2 regions of the Nocardia sp. 2TAF39 genome follow, and region 1 is predicted to be linked to the other one. Evidence: riboswitches for the same ligand, from Rfam matches in the RefSeq annotation. Region 1 holds a riboswitch; the other holds the start of a gene.

Region 1 (7,402 bases):
ACCACCGAGGCCACTCGCTTCATCACCGAGGTCACGCCCGCTGCAATCGGGCCCATACCCTCGACCATTGCAGCCACCGGCCTCCCCGCCGCGGCGACGCTGTTCGACACCGCCATCGGGCACTGCGCGATCGCGTGGCGTGGCGCGGCGGTGATCCGATTCCAGCTCCCCGAGGCCAGCCCGGCAGTGACCCTGGCGCGCATCACACGCCGTCGTGCGGGAGAACAGGGCAAGGAGGTTCGCGACGAGACACCCCCCGGCGTGGTAGCCGAGGCCATCACGGCCATCCGTGCCCACCTCGCAGGCGAGCTCGACGATTTGCGCTGGATTCCGGTGGATACCAGTGAAATTCCACAATTCCACCGCGCCGTCTACGAGGTGACGCGCGCTATCGATCCCGGTCACACCCTCAGCTACGGCCAGGTCGCCGACCGGATCGGCGCGCCAGGCGCCGCTCAGGCAGTCGGACAGGCCCTGGGCCGCAATCCGATTACACTCATCATTCCGTGTCACCGCGTACTCGCGGCCGACCATGCGCTGCACGGCTTCTCCGCACCCGGTGGAATCGATACCAAGCAGCGGCTGCTGGAAATCGAGCGCACGCCGGGGTTCGGTGAGCCGACGTTGTTCTGAACCGATGCACCTGCGGTGGCGAAGTCCCACGGAAGGTCGCTGATCGTATGGCGATGGCGATGGACAGTACTCGCATCCTCAGTAGGGCGGCGTCTGCAATTAGCGAACGAACAGCAGCAGACACAGCTGCGGCAGCGAACCCATGATCACCTCGGCCGGGAGTGACAGCTCGTCTCGGACGTCGTTTTGTCACAACCGCTTGACATTCGCGCCGGTCGCTGTGGGACGCTGCGCGTTATGTCTGAGCAGGTAAGCGAGTCGCCGAATCTGACGGGTACGGGGCGGCTGGCTTCGGCCTTGCGGTTCACCACCGAGCTGGTGGCCTGGGTTGCGACGCCGTGGGCGCTCGTCGGCTATTCGGTTCCGCTCGCTGTGGTCGCCGTCGTGCTTTTGATCGGGTTGCCGACCGTTTTCGCGACGTCGGGCGACAAGCATCAGGTGCTGGTTGCTGTTCCAGGAATAGTCACGATCGGATTGGTAGTGCTCCAGCTGATTGCTGCCGTTGTCAGCGCATGGTTCGCGTGGCCTGCCTGGATCGCCGTGGCGGTGTCATTGTTGGCGGCAGTCACCGTGTTCGCGGAACTGCCGCGCTGGCGTTGGTTGCTGCGGGCTCGGTCATGGCGTTGAACGCGTTATCTCCGAGTCGCCCATAGCCGCCCGACGGACATACGCTCGACCTGTGCAGACATTCTCAGATCAGGGGTGGTACACCCTACTCGTCGGCCTCGTCATTCTGGTCGGCCTCGTCGGGATCATCGTCCCGATCCTGCCGGGCGTCATCCTGATCTTCGGTGCTATCGCCGTCTGGGCCTTTCTGACCGGCGGCGCTACGGCATGGATCGTCTTCACGATCTGTACGGCGCTGCTCGTGATTTCCGGGGTCGTCAAGTACACCTGGCCGGGCCGCAAGATGAAGGACGCGGGTGTGTCCAACCGTGCCGTCTTCCTCGGCGCGATCCTCGGCATCGTCGGGTTTTTCGTGATCCCGGTGGTCGGCCTATTCGTCGGTTTCGTTCTCGGCGTGTACCTTTCGGAACTTCAACGCCTGCGCGCCGGTCAACAGGCCTGGCAGGCAACGGTTCACGCGCTGAAGGGTGTCGGCCTGTCCATGCTCATCGAACTCTTCGGCGCGCTGCTGGCCACCGGCGTCTGGGTCGTCGGCGCCATCGTCGCCTGAGTGAGCGCAGCGAGCGAACAGCAGGCGCGGTCGCCAGTACAGTCATGGGCTCTGTTCGATGGCGGGGAACGGAATCGTGTCTCCGGCTCGAGGTTCGGGGAGTTCCGCGCGGTGCAGCCGGAGGGTCGGCGGTTCGGGACGGTACAGCGGCAATGTCGGGGCCGGGTCGGTGGGGATGATGCGCTCGCGGGCCGGGAGCCGGTAGAAGGCGCGCGCGTTGTCCTCCAGCACCGGGTACATGTCGGTGCCCACCACATCGCAGAGGAGGTCGACGTCCGAGTCCTCGAATGGGCGGCCCGCACGGGTGCCGGGGAGATCGCTGCCGAACATGAGGGCTTCGGGGTTCACCGCGTGGATGCGGCGCAGCGTGTCGGCGACGTTCATCGCGACGCGACCGAAACCGGTGGCCTTGACCCGCGCTCCTCGATCAACGAGATCCAGCAGGAACGGCAGACCCTCTTCCGACATGCCGAGGTGGTCGACCGACAGCGCGGGCAGCTTGGAAATGACTGGTTGCAGCGAGGCGAGCATGGTGCCGTCGATGTAGACCTCGACATGCCAACCGACCAGCTCGTAGGCCCGCAACGCCTGGAGTGTCATCCCGGTGATGTCGGCGGCGGCGCGCTTGAGGTTGAACCGCAGCGCGCGCACACCGATGCGGTCCAGCTCGATGATCTCCTCGTCGGTGGCGTCCAGGTCCAGGCGGGTGACGCCGACCCAGCCTTCGCCCAGTTCGGCGAGGGCGGCCTTCAGGTAGCTCTGATCCGTGCCCTGGAACGAGCCGCTGACTACGGCGCCGCCGCCGACATCGAAGCGTGCCATGCGCTTTCGGTAGTCGGCGATGGTGAACGGGTCGGGCAGGTAGCCCTCGTTCTCGGCCAGCGGGAACCGCGGGTCGAAGATGTGCAGGTGGGCATCGAACACTTGTACAGAATGCCTCAGTGTCGGATTTTCCGCTGCCGCAGTAGGGCGGTTGCCGCGGCAGCGGAGCTGGTCCCGCCGGGGTGATCAGACCTTGTGCGGCTCGCTGGCACGGAGCATGTCCTCGCGCTCGACGACTTTGACCCGCTCCCGGCCCTCGGGCTCGCCGAGCGCGCGCTCGTGGGCGTCCAGGCGGTACCAGCCCTGCCAGGTGGTGAACGGGATGCCCTTGCCCTCGAGGAATTCGGTGACGGCGTCGAGCTCCGGTTCGGCGGCCGGGATGAAGCTCGCGCTGTCGTCGAGCAGGCAGGCGACGGTCTCGTTGGCGTCGCCCTTGGTGTGGCCGATCAGACCGACGGGACCGCGCTTGATCCAGCCGGTGACGTAGGTGGCAGGCAGGTAGCGGTCGGCGCCATCGGCGTTCTCGTCGGCGATCACGCGACCGGCCTCGTTCGGCACGGTGCCGGCCTGGTCGTCGAAGGGCAGGTTGGTCAGGTTCTGCGACAGATAGCCGACGGCACGGTAGACCGCCTGGATGTCCCAGTCCTTGAATACGCCGGTGCCCTTGACGTTGCCGGTGCCGTCGAGCTGGGTGCGCTCGGTGCGCAGGCCCACGACCTTGCCGTCTTCGCCGAGCACCTCGGACGGGGACTCGAAGAAGTGCAGGAACAGCTTGTGCGGTCGGTCGCCGACATCGCGGATGGCCCACTGCTCGAGGGTGTTGGCGACCATGTCGACCTGCTTGGAGTGGCGGCGCGCGGCTTCGGAGCCTTCGTCGTAGTCGATGTCTTCGGGGTCGACGATGACCTCGATTGTCGGCGAGTGGTCGAGCTCGCGCAGCTCGAGCGGGGTGAACTTGGCCTGGGCGGGTCCGCGGCGGCCGAAGACGTGGACCTCGACGGCCTTGTTGTTCTTCAACCCCTTGTAGACGTTCGGCGGGATCTCGGTGGGCAGCAGTTCGTCGCCGGTCTTGGCCAGCACGCGCGCCACGTCGAGTGCGACGTTGCCGACGCCGAGGACCGCGACCTTCTCCGCGTCCAGTGGCCAGGTGCGCGGTACGTCGGGGTGCCCGTCGTACCAGGACACGAAGTCCGCCGCGCCGAACGAACCGTCCAGGCCGATGCCGGGGACGTCCAGGGCGCGGTCGGCATTGGCTCCGGTGGAGAAGATCACCGCGTCGTAGAAGGTGCGCAGGTCATCGAGGGTGATGTCGGTGCCGTAGTCGATGTTGCCGAGCAGCCGCACCTGCGGCTTGTCGAGCACCTTGTGCAGGGCGGTGATGATTCCCTTGATCCGCGGATGGTCCGGCGCGACGCCGTAGCGGATCAGCCCGAATGGCGCCGGCATGCGCTCGAACAGGTCGATGCTCACCTCGGCGTCGGATTTCATCAACGCGTCGGCGGCGTAGATCCCGGCTGGTCCGGCGCCCACGATCGCGATGCGGAGCGGGCGAGTCTCGGCGGTCTGCGCGTCAGGCCCGGAGGAGGCAGCTTGCGTCACCACGGCGGCCCCGCGTACACCGCTTGTTGATCCTGCACTCTGTTCGGTCATCTCTTACGCGCACCCTTATGGTCGAAACAATTAACGACGTCGGTCTTAGCTTAGGCTAAGTTGACGCCCTGCTTTGGTTGCACCCTGTCGGTGTCGACACCGGCGATGCTTGCTCGGGTCTGCACGGTGCCCGGTTCACTGCGGCGACGAGCTGCCGATTCGCTATGACAGCCGGCCGCAGTTCGCGATTCTATCGGGGTAGCCGATGCTGCCCCGCGCCGGTGCGTGAACCTTCGGACGTCACAATCGCCGGTTACCCGTTCCCGCGCTCGCTATAGCGACCGTCCGGTCTCCGTCGAGCAATAGGCGTGTCCCGAATCGGGGCCGAGCGCTCGATACCGGCAGCGACCAGGGATCATCGAGTCATGACCGAGCGACAGCCGACCGCGGGCGAGGACGAAATCATCCGGGTCGATCAGACCGACAAGCGCTCCGCGGTTCCTTTCGTCGCGGCCGCCGTGGTCGCGGTGATCGTGCTGGTCGCGATCGTGCTCGGCGGGATGCTGTCGCCGACTGAGAAGAATGTCACAGATTCCGACCGGATCGTCGCGGCGGTCCGCAACTTCGTCGAGGGCTCCAACAGCACCGGCACGGTGCCGCCGCCCGGCACCGCCTGCCAGGGCTTCGACGCCGCACGTGCGCCGCTGGCCGGACAGGCGGGGCCCGGAAAGTCCGTCGAAATCACGAAACTCGACAATCCGATGACCGACGGTGACAAGGGCAAGGCGACCGTGACCACCAAGGTCGACGGCAACGAGACGACAGCGACCTGGAATCTGACCAGATCCGGCGGCAAGTGGCTGGTCTGCAACTGACCGTTCCCGCTGTGTGACCAACCGTTTGACATGGTGACCCGCGTCGGTGCAATCTCAGTCGAAGGTCATGAGAACCAGTGTCAAGCCCCGGCATTACTGGTCGGCAACCCTCCTCCGCGGTGGGGTGCTCCGGGTGACGACCTGGCCGTGGCTCGAACCTGAGCGCGGCAAGTGCGGATTCGCAGGAGGTGCACATGAGTTATGCCGGTGACATCACCCCCCAGCAGGCGTGGGAAGTGTTGCGCGACCATCCCGAGGCCGTCTTGGTCGACGTGCGGACTGAAGCCGAATGGAAATTTGTCGGTGTCCCCGATACGAGCTCGATCGGGCGGCCGACCGTGCTGATCGAGTGGGTCGACTCCACCGGCGCACGCAACGAAGCGTTCGTCGAGCAGCTGAAGCAGGCCCTGGTGGACCACGCCCCGGAAGCTCCGGTCGTGTTCTTGTGTCGCTCCGGCCAGCGTTCGATCGGCGCGGCTGTCACCGCGACCACCGCGGGCTACCGCACCTCCTATAACGTGCTCGAAGGCTTCGAAGGTCCCCTCGACGAATTCGGGCATCGCGGCGGCTCCGGCTGGCGTGCCCTCGGACTACCCTGGCGGCAGTCGTGATCACCGGCGGTGCGTTCGACCGGCCGCTGCCCGAGGGCGTCGGTCCCGCGACGCTCGGTGTGCGGGGTGGACTGCGGCGCTCGGGTTTCGAGGAAACCGCCGAGGCGCTCTACCTGAGCTCCGGCTTCGTCTACGAGAGCGCGGAGGCCGCGGAGGCCGCCTTCACCGGCGACGTCGAGCACTTCGTCTACTCCCGTTACGGCAATCCGACGGTCGCCATGTTCGAGGAGCGGATGCGGCTGATCGACGGCGCCGAAGCGTGCTTCGCGACCGCGAGCGGGATGTCCGCGGTATTCACCGCCCTCGGTGCGCTGCTCGGCGCCGGCGATCGACTCGTCGCCGCACGCAGCCTGTTCGGCTCCTGCTTCGTGGTGTGCAACGAGATCCTGCCGCGGTGGGGCGTGGAGACCGTCTTCGTCGACGGCGAAGATCTGGACCAGTGGGAACAGGCGCTGTCGGTGCCCACCCAGGCAGTGTTCTTCGAGACGCCCGCCAACCCGATGCAGACGCTGGTCGATGTACGCCGGGTGACCGAGCTGGCGCATGCGGCGGGCGCGAAAGTGGTGCTGGACAACGTCTTCGCCACACCACTGCTGCAACGCGGGTTCGAACTCGGCGCCGACGTGGTGGTCTACTCCGGTACCAAGCACATCGACGGGCAGGGCCGGGTGCTCGGCGGTGCCATTCTCGGTGCCGAGGACTACATCGACGGTCCGGTGAAAACGCTGATGCGTCATACCGGTCCGGCGCTGAGCCCGTTCAATGCGTGGACGCTGCTCAAGGGGCTGGAGACGATGCCGCTGCGGGTGCGCCATTCGGCGGAGTCGGCGTTGCGGATCGCCCGCTTCCTGGCGGACAACAAGGCCGTCAGCTGGGTGAAGTACCCGTTTCTGGAATCACATCCGCAGCACACTCTGGCCACCAGTCAGATGAGTGCGGGCGGCACCGTGGTCACCTTCGAGCTGAAGGCGCCCGAACACGAGGCGAAGAAGCGCGCGTTCGAGGTGCTGAACCAGCTGCGGATCGTGGACATCTCCAACAACCTCGGCGACGCCAAATCCCTGATCACCCATCCCGCCACGACAACCCACCGCGCGATGGGTCCCGAGGGTCGAGCCACCATCGGCCTCTCCGACGGCGTCGTCCGCATCTCAGTAGGGCTCGAAGACGTCGAAGACCTCCTCGGCGATCTCGACCAAGCCCTGGCCTGACCAGCACACACCTCGGGTATCCAGCTGGCTCCTGACGGGGTCAGGTGTTGGCGGTGTGCTCGATCTTGGTGAGATGAGCGATGTTTGCCTGGTCCTCAGGGGTGCTGCTCGGTTCGGTGGTGAACCAGGCGTCGAGGATTTCGCGGAGTTCGGCGCTCGAGGTCGAACGCAGGCTCAGAGCCAGGACGTTCGCGTCGTTCCAGGTGCGGGCGCCTGCCGCGGTCGCGGCATCGGTGCAGAGTGCCGCGCGGATGCCCGCGACCTTGTTGGCCGCCATCGAGGCGCCGGTGCCGGTCCAGCAGCAGACGATGGCCTGGTCGGTGCGGCCGGCCGCGACGTCGCGTGCGGCCACTTCGCTCGCCCAGGCCCAGTCGTCGCGTTCCGCGTCGGACAGCGCGCCGTGCGGCACGGTTTCGTGTCCGCGCCTGCCCAACTCGCCGACCAATTCCTCGGCCACGCCTACCCGCTCATCCGCCGCCACCG
Region 2 (7,402 bases), on a different contig from region 1:
CGATCGAGACCGGGTCGGCGGGCAGCAGGTAGAGCACGACGAACGACACGGTGAACGCCGCCCACAGCACCCAGATCGCCTGCAGCGCCCGCAGGGCCAGATAGCGCGGCACGTCTACCGCCCGCTCAGCCAGGCGTCGAAGAACTGGAGGCGCGCGGAGGCTTCGAACTTCAGATCCTGGGCGGACGCGCTCGCGCCGATCGCCTGGGATAGCTCGATGGTCGGAATCCACAGCCCGGCATCGAGGATGTGCTGCTGCGCGGTGCGGATGAGCGCGTTGCGCGCGGCGGTGTCCGCGGTGCTCAGCTGCTTTTCCAGCACGTCGTCGAGCGCGGGGATGCGCTCGCGCGCGTTGAGGTTGCGGCCGTCGACACCGAAGGTGGTGCGCAGGATGTCGCCGTCGGCGCGGGTGGAGTTGTAGTAGGCGGCGTCGAAGTCCTTGGTGTTCTGCCGCGCCGTGGTTTCCGCGACCGATACCAGATCCAGTTTCAGTTCGACGCCGACCTGCCGCAGCTGCTGCTGCACCAGTTCGATGATCGCCTGGTTGCCCGCGAACACCTGACTGAAGAGCACCGAGAACGAGAGTCGCTCACCGTTCTTCGCTCGGATGCCGTCGCCGCCGGGCACCCAGCCCGCCTGGTCGAGAAGGGCGCGCGCCTTGGCGGGGTCATAGGCCAGCTGCGCCGAGAGGTCCTCGTAGCCGGGTGTGCTGCTCGCCAGCGTGCTGGTCGCGGATTTGAATTGCGGGCCGAGCACGGTGTCCACGAGCTGTTTGCGGTCGATCGCGGGCAGCAGCGACTGACGCACCGCGGGATCGCGCAGTGGCCCGCGGGTGACATTGGTCTGGAAGCCGAACGGCACACCCGGGTTGGCGGTGCTGAGCACCCGTCCACCTGCTGCCTCGATCTGTGGCGCGTCCTGCGGCAGCGCGTCGCTGATCGCGTCCAGCTGCCCGGAGGCCAGGCTGCCGGTGCGCACCCCGGATTCGGGCACTACGGTGAACTCGATCTTGTCGAGGTAGGCCTCGCCGCGGTGCGCGAACACCGCCGAACCCCAGTGGTAGCCCGCGCGTTTGGCGAGCGTCGCCGAGGCGTCCTGGCGGTAGCTCGTGTAGGTGAACGGCCCGCTGCCGACGTTGTCGCCGCGGCAGCGTTGCTCCGCGGGCTCGGCCGTGGTCACGTCGGCCAGGATGCCCAGTTGGGTGGTCGAGGATGCCTGCAGGAACTGCGCGTTGGGCTTGCTGAACTCCACCCGTGCGGTGAGCCGGTCGACGGCGGTGGTGCCGGTGTAGTTGGTGAGATAGCTGGCGCCCAGCGGCGATTTGGCCGAGCCGAGCTTGACGATCGAATCGAGTGTGTTGCGCACCGAGTCCGCGGTGAGCGGCGTGCCGTCGCTGAAGGTGACGCCCTCGGTCAGGTGGAAGGTGAACACCGTGGCGTCCGGGGTCACCTCCCAGTTCTGCGCCAGCCACGGCTTCAGCTCACCGGTCGCCGGGTCCTGGTCGGTCAGGGAGTCGACGATCTGCCGTGTCACGTAGAGGGTTTGGTTGGTTCCCGCCTGCGCTGGGTCCGAGCAGGTCGGCGCCTGGGACAGGCCGTAGCGCAGGGTGCCACCCGGTCGCGGCGGGCCCGCATCGCCGCCGGATGTGGCCGAATCACTGCCGCAGGCGGCCACGGTGGTGGCCGCGGCGAGCGCGCCGGCGAGCGCGACGATTCGGTCGGTTCGGATCACGGTGCAACTCCAGATATTTCGGTGCGGACGAGCTCGTCGTTCGAGGCGGGATCGGGGGCGGCGACGCCGGTCGCCAACGGTCGGCTGGGAATGCGCCGGCGCAGTTCGGGCGCGACCTCGGCCTGGAAGAGCGCGAGGCTGTCCAGGTACTGCCGCTCGCTGCGTCCGTCGCGTTCGGCGGCCAGGTGGATCACCTCGTGGCCGAGCCGCTCATGCTGGCGGCCGACCTTGTCGACCACTTCTTCGGGACTGCCGATCAGGGCCGAGCTGCGGGCGACGAAGTCGTCCAGCGTTTCGAACACGATGGGCAGGTCGAGCCTGCGCGCCGACGTCAGCCGCGCTTCGAAAATCGGCCGGTAGGTCTCGCGCGCCTCTTGGGAGGTGCGTGCCACGTGGAATCCGGTGGTGCCCGCGCCGACGAGCGCGTCGGCCGGGTCGTGTCCGTAGAACGCCCACCGCTCCCGGTAGTGGCGCACCAGCTCGGCGTACGGCTCGATCGGATTGGTGACGTTCGCCGAGAACAGCGGATCACCGTGGCGCGCGGCGAGTTCCACCGATTCGCGGCTGGTGGCGCTGCCGTGCCAGATCCGAATCTTCGGCTGGCACGGCCGCGGCAGCGCCTTGGCCTCCTGCAGCGGCGGACGGAATCGTCCGGCCCAGGTGACGCTGTCACTGGCCCACAGCGCACGTAGCAGCTCATAGCCTTCGCGGTTGCGGTCCCACTGGTCGTCGGTGGTGACGTGGAACAGCTGCGCTTGCGCGGCACCGTTGCCCTTGCCGATGATCAGCTCCAGCCGTCCGCCGGACAGGTTGTCCAGTGTCGAGTAGTCCTCGAAGGCGCGCACCGGATCCAGCAGGCTCAGCGTGGTCACTGCGGTGAACAGTGTGATCCGGGAGGTGACGGCGGCGAGATGGCTGAGGATCACCGGCGGCGCCGCGGACAGGAACGGATCCTCGTGCCGCTCGCCGACGGCGAACCCGTCGTAGCCGAGTTCCTCGGCGAGCCGGGCCTGTTCGACGACGGTGCGCAGGCGCTCGCGGGTGTCGGGCAGCGTGCCGGTGTTCGGATCCGGTACCCGCGTGACGAGGGTGAACAGCAGGAACTTCATGCGGTCGCTCCCAGGGCGTCGGCGGGCAGATATTTCTCGAACGGGTGTTGGCCGATCTGTTCCGCGGGCAGGTGCGGGTCGTAGCAGGCGGTGTATCCGGCGGCGAGGTAGAGGCCGACGGCCTCGGGCTGACGCGGACCGGTGGTGAGGTAGATGCGCCGGTAGCCGCGGCGCGCGATCTCGGTCTCCAGATGGTCGAGTACGAATCGCCCCAGCCCTTGCCTGCGGTGCTCGCGGGAGGTCCAGATCCGCTTCAGCTCGGCGGTTTCGGTGTCGTAGCGCTGAAAGGCACCACCGGCCACCGCTTCTCCGTCCCTGGTGACGATCAGCATGGCGCCGTGCGGCGGCGTGAACGCCGAGGCCGGGTGGTTGCGCAGCGAGGTATTCACCTCCCCTGGCGTGCGGCCGTAGCGGCTGCTGTATTCGATGGCGAGCTCGGCGAGCAGCGCTGCGGCGAGCAGATCGGTCTGGGCCACGCGGTGCACGCGCAGTACCGCGGTCGATAGCTGTGATGTCATCGGCTCAGCCCGTGATGTACTGCGCGAATGGGCGGGTCCCAGCCGGAATGGGGGCGAGGTTGCGCACGAATCGGACGAGCAGGATGAGCGCGATGGCGCTGATTACCCAGCGCCAGGGGTGGCGGGTCTTGGCGACGATGGGCGCTGCGGTGGACGGGGGAGGTGCGGCGATGGCGTCGGGCTTGCCGGGCGTCGTGGCGTCCGGAGCGCCTTGCCCGGCTTCGGGTGCGGCGAACGCACTCATGACGGGGTCCTTCTGGGGGGAACGAACGAGACAACGCCGGGGGTGGCGGTCGCATCACCCGGCCAGCGACGGGTGCACAGGCTGGCTGTGGGAGGGGCAGCTACGACAGCTCGCGGAGGTGACTTTGCACTGGTCGATGTGGCGACGGGCCCAGCGGAGGCCGCGGGCAGTAGAGATGATCACTTCGGTTCCTCCATCGGTCCCGGCAGAAGCACCCGCACCCGGTGACCGGGGGGTTGCTGCGACGTCGACGAGCCAGGTCTCTCGGTCGCTCTGGATGGTTGATGTCGACCCTCGGTCAGCCGATACCGGGGTCGAGCCGAATCATCATGCCCAGTAAGTGAACCCTGGAACAAGAGAAGCAATCACCGTGAACGTAGACCTTGCCGCTCGCGGATTCAGCGGAACTTTGCGGTAGCTAAATGTGCGCTGTCGGCGGGGGTGAGCATCTCCGGCGCGTAAGCCCGATTACGGTGCAGGTCACCGAACGCCATAGGGCCCGATGCAGCCTACGCCCTCGCCGGTGCTGGGAGACAACGGCGGTGCGTGCATTCGGCATCGACCAGTTCCGGTACTCGACCGCGGCGGCATTCCGCCTGGACAACACCCTTATGTCGCGCACCGGCGGTGGCGGGTGTCCGTCCGGGTTCTGCTTCTTCCCACCGACGGTCGGAATCTTCGCGGTCCCGTGACCGTCCCGCTGGCGGAACGCGACCGCTGTGGGGGTGTGCTTTCAGCGGCCCGCTACCCGGATCCGAGCGGGCGGCCTTTCCAGCGCAAGATGCCCTGGCGGCGGGCGCGGTGCGAGCGCACCCATAGCAGAAGATACGCCCCGACCGAGATCGGATGCGCCAGGGCGGCAACGACGTCCGCGCCCGCGAGCGGGCCGCCGGTCTCCGTGGAACGGGCAAGCAGCCTGCTCATGACGGCGGCGAGATAGCCGAGCAAGCCAGCGCGGCGGATCGCGCCTCTGCCGAGCATCGCCGCCACCGGCGGCACCCAATACGCGAGGGCAGCAAGCAGTCCCACCGCCGCCCCGCCGGGAATAGTGCCGCCATAGGCCGACCACAGCCAGCGGGTGTAGCCCGCGTCCAGTTCGGCCGCGCCTCGATACATTCTGGTTCGCGCCAGCGGCCCCGCGGCCACCACTGCGGTGGAATGCTCGGCCCGGCGCAGAATTCGGGCGAGATCGAGGTCTTCGGTCACAGCCGCGGACACTGCGGCGTGCCCCCCGACGGCGCGGTAGGCGGCGTTGTCGAACACCAAGAACTGGCCGCAGGCCACCGCCGTGGACGGGCGCGGGCTGCGATTGGCGGCGGTGATCGGCAGCGTCGCGGCCCACGACCAGCACAGCAGCGGTTGCAGCACGGCTTCGACCACCGACCCGGCCAGCTGCAGCGGCCACGGCGACACCAGATCGACACGTCGCCTGCGCAATTCGCCGACCGCCGCCGCGATGGCGGCGGGCGCGAGGCGCACATCGGCGTCCAGGAAGACCAGCACCGGCGTGTGCACCTCCTCGGCCAGCCGGGCGCATGCGGCGGTCTTGCCGGTCCAGTCGGGCGAGGGTTCCGACTCGGTGCGCAGCAGGGTGAATCGCGAGTCGCCGTCGATCGTCGCGCTCGCGGCAGCGGAGGTGTCGTCGCTCGATGCGTCGTCGAGGATGCGCACGGACATGCGCGGGATGCGCACCTGGGCGCGCAGATCAGCGATCAATCCGGGTAGCCGATCGGCCTCGTCGCGCGCCGGGACGCACACCGTGACCGGCTCGATCACTGTGGTGGGCGTACTGGCCAAACGGCGTACGGTGATTCGATTGTAGAGGGCGATTCCCGCGCCCAGCGCCGCGAGCGCCGCAGCACACGTCACGGGGATCGAGGTCGCGGACGAGGTTTTCGGCCGATCGGAACTCACCATGTGCGCCACGCTATCCCGGCGCACCGACCAACCGCTCAGCGATTTCGCGTCACCGAGCGCCACCATCGGTTCAGGGAGAAACCGGCTTCGGGTGCGCCGCGCGCGGCGGGGTTGCGATCCATGTATGACATAGCGGCGATGATGGCGGCCACGGCCAGGGTGATGCCGCCGACGATGCCCGCCCAGCCCGCGAACGAGCGGGTGTTCGGATCGGCGTAGCTGACCTCGGCGCGCAGCGTGGAGACGTCGCCGGGCGGCAGTTTCCAGGAGACGATGTTGTCGCCCTCGCGGCTGCCGTTGGTCTTCGCGACGCGGGCCGGGAACGCGATGGTGAACTGCACGTCGGAACCGTGCGGCGGAACGGATTTCAGATCGACCCGGCCGGTGAGGCTGACCAGATCGCCGGTCCGCTGGAACTGCAGCTGGAACATCCCCTGGGTCTGCTCGGACAGCTGCCCGAGCTGCTGCACCTCACCGAACGACAGATCATCGAAGAACACCTGGCTGCCGGTATAACCGTCCTGCGCGTACGCCTCCACCCGTACTTTCGCGGCAAGCGTCTCAGGCGCCTTCAGTTGCGGGCCCTTGTCGTTGGGGTCGGCGGGCACGACGGCGGCGACGATCCGACCGGACACCCGGTCGTTGGACGAGAGACCCATCGAAACCTGGACCCGCAAGCAGCCCGCGAGTACCGGGGCGAGCAACGCCGCCAGCAGGACGGCCGCGGCGATACGCACGCCGCGGCGTGGTGTCCGCTGCTGCGGAAGTACCGGGGCATCGGGCATCGTGGTGACGGGACTCGGCTGCACGGGTGACATCGTGCCAGGCCAGATGTCCCGAATGCCACGCGACGGTCGCAACCCGCGCGTCGGCGTGGCGCGGCCGGCGCATCGGGTCAGGTCAGCGCCGCGACCGGGCCGACAGAACCAGAAGCGGGACGCCGAGAACACCCATACCGGCGAGGCCATACCACCCGGAATACGGAAGGCCCAGGAACACCGCGTGTGCCAGCGCCGACCCGAGCCATGTCCACAGAAACATCGCGATCGGGACGGCGAACGTGGTCACGCGGCCACCAGCCGGGGCAGCATCGGGCGCCGTTTGCTCCCACACCGCGAGCAGACCGGCCATGATGAGCGCGACGCCGAACCACCCCAGATAGTTCGTGTACGGGATCTGTCCGAGCCCGGGCAGCCCCGAGTCGGTGTCGCACCAGGTCCACTGCGCGTCGGCAACCATTTGCGGGTCGAGGAACAGATCCCAGCCCACCGCGCCGACCGCGGTCAGAGCGATACGCGACGCCGTCCGCCGGGACACCATCCCAGCTACCACCCACACCGGGTACACCCCGCCGGTCCAGGCCAGCGCAACGATCACTGGCACCCCGAGCTGCGCGGGACCGAGCCGGTCGACCGCGTACTCGTAACAACCGAAGGGCGCCCCCGTCGCCGTGCCGACCACTTCGGCCAGCAGTCCGAGCCCGGATACGAGCACTGAGAACCCGACGGCGTAGCGAATTCCCCGGATTGCCGTGGCATGGGCCAGCGCAGTTCCCGCGGAGAGCAGCACGATCACAACCGTGATCCGGTCACGCGCGTCGCCGGAGGTCAGCGGGTAGCCGATCTGCGCGCAGACCGTCAGCGCGGCACAGGCCAGCGGCAACAGAAAGCGCGCCGAACGAGGTCCGAGCGGGTGGTCGGGGATGGTCCCGGTGGTCTCCGCCGTGTGTTCGAGCGACGGCTCGGCCACCCCGGGGCGCCCAGTCGCCGGCGGCGGATCGGCCGGGTTCGTCAACGCCCGCGCCACCGGGAGAATCGGTGGCGGCGCGGGTCACGGAGGGCGCAGGCGGCAGCTGTGCGGCCACTCGCACCGGAGACGCCGCC

Evidence for each region. Region 1 has a riboswitch for S-adenosylmethionine ahead of AB4Z47_RS06850 (rhodanese-like domain-containing protein). Riboswitches for the same ligand answer to the same signal wherever they lie in the genome.
Region 2: linked by a shared signal. The riboswitch ahead of AB4Z47_RS20830 (hypothetical protein) and the one ahead of AB4Z47_RS06850 (rhodanese-like domain-containing protein) in region 1 are both predicted to bind S-adenosylmethionine.

What each region holds. Positions count from the first base shown of each region.
Region 1 covers NZ_JBFRFQ010000007.1:128,504-135,905, reverse strand. The annotation lists gene AB4Z47_RS06880 (methylated-DNA--[protein]-cysteine S-methyltransferase) at 1-633, shown strand, start outside; gene AB4Z47_RS06875 (hypothetical protein) at 871-1,260, shown strand; gene AB4Z47_RS06870 (DUF456 domain-containing protein) at 1,313-1,810, shown strand; gene AB4Z47_RS06865 (amidohydrolase family protein) at 1,853-2,734, opposite strand; gene AB4Z47_RS06860 (FAD-dependent oxidoreductase) at 2,819-4,282, opposite strand; gene AB4Z47_RS06855 (Rv0361 family membrane protein) at 4,648-5,097, shown strand; SAM riboswitch class IV at 5,161-5,277, shown strand; gene AB4Z47_RS06850 (rhodanese-like domain-containing protein) at 5,292-5,708, shown strand; gene AB4Z47_RS06845 (O-succinylhomoserine sulfhydrylase) at 5,705-6,919, shown strand; gene AB4Z47_RS06840 (RpiB/LacA/LacB family sugar-phosphate isomerase) at 6,960-7,402, opposite strand, start outside.
Region 2 covers NZ_JBFRFQ010000035.1:18,607-26,008, forward strand. The annotation lists gene AB4Z47_RS20810 (ABC transporter permease) at 1-112, opposite strand, end outside; gene AB4Z47_RS20815 (ABC transporter substrate-binding protein) at 115-1,731, opposite strand; gene AB4Z47_RS20820 (LLM class flavin-dependent oxidoreductase) at 1,728-2,840, opposite strand; gene AB4Z47_RS20825 (GNAT family N-acetyltransferase) at 2,837-3,358, opposite strand; gene AB4Z47_RS20830 (hypothetical protein) at 3,363-3,602, opposite strand; SAM riboswitch class I at 3,793-3,886, opposite strand; gene AB4Z47_RS20835 (hypothetical protein) at 4,145-4,294, shown strand; gene AB4Z47_RS20840 (glycosyltransferase) at 4,347-5,519, opposite strand; gene AB4Z47_RS20845 (LppM family (lipo)protein) at 5,555-6,304, opposite strand; gene AB4Z47_RS20850 (carotenoid biosynthesis protein) at 6,420-7,223, opposite strand; partial or broken gene AB4Z47_RS20855 (phytoene desaturase family protein) at 7,310-7,402, opposite strand, start outside.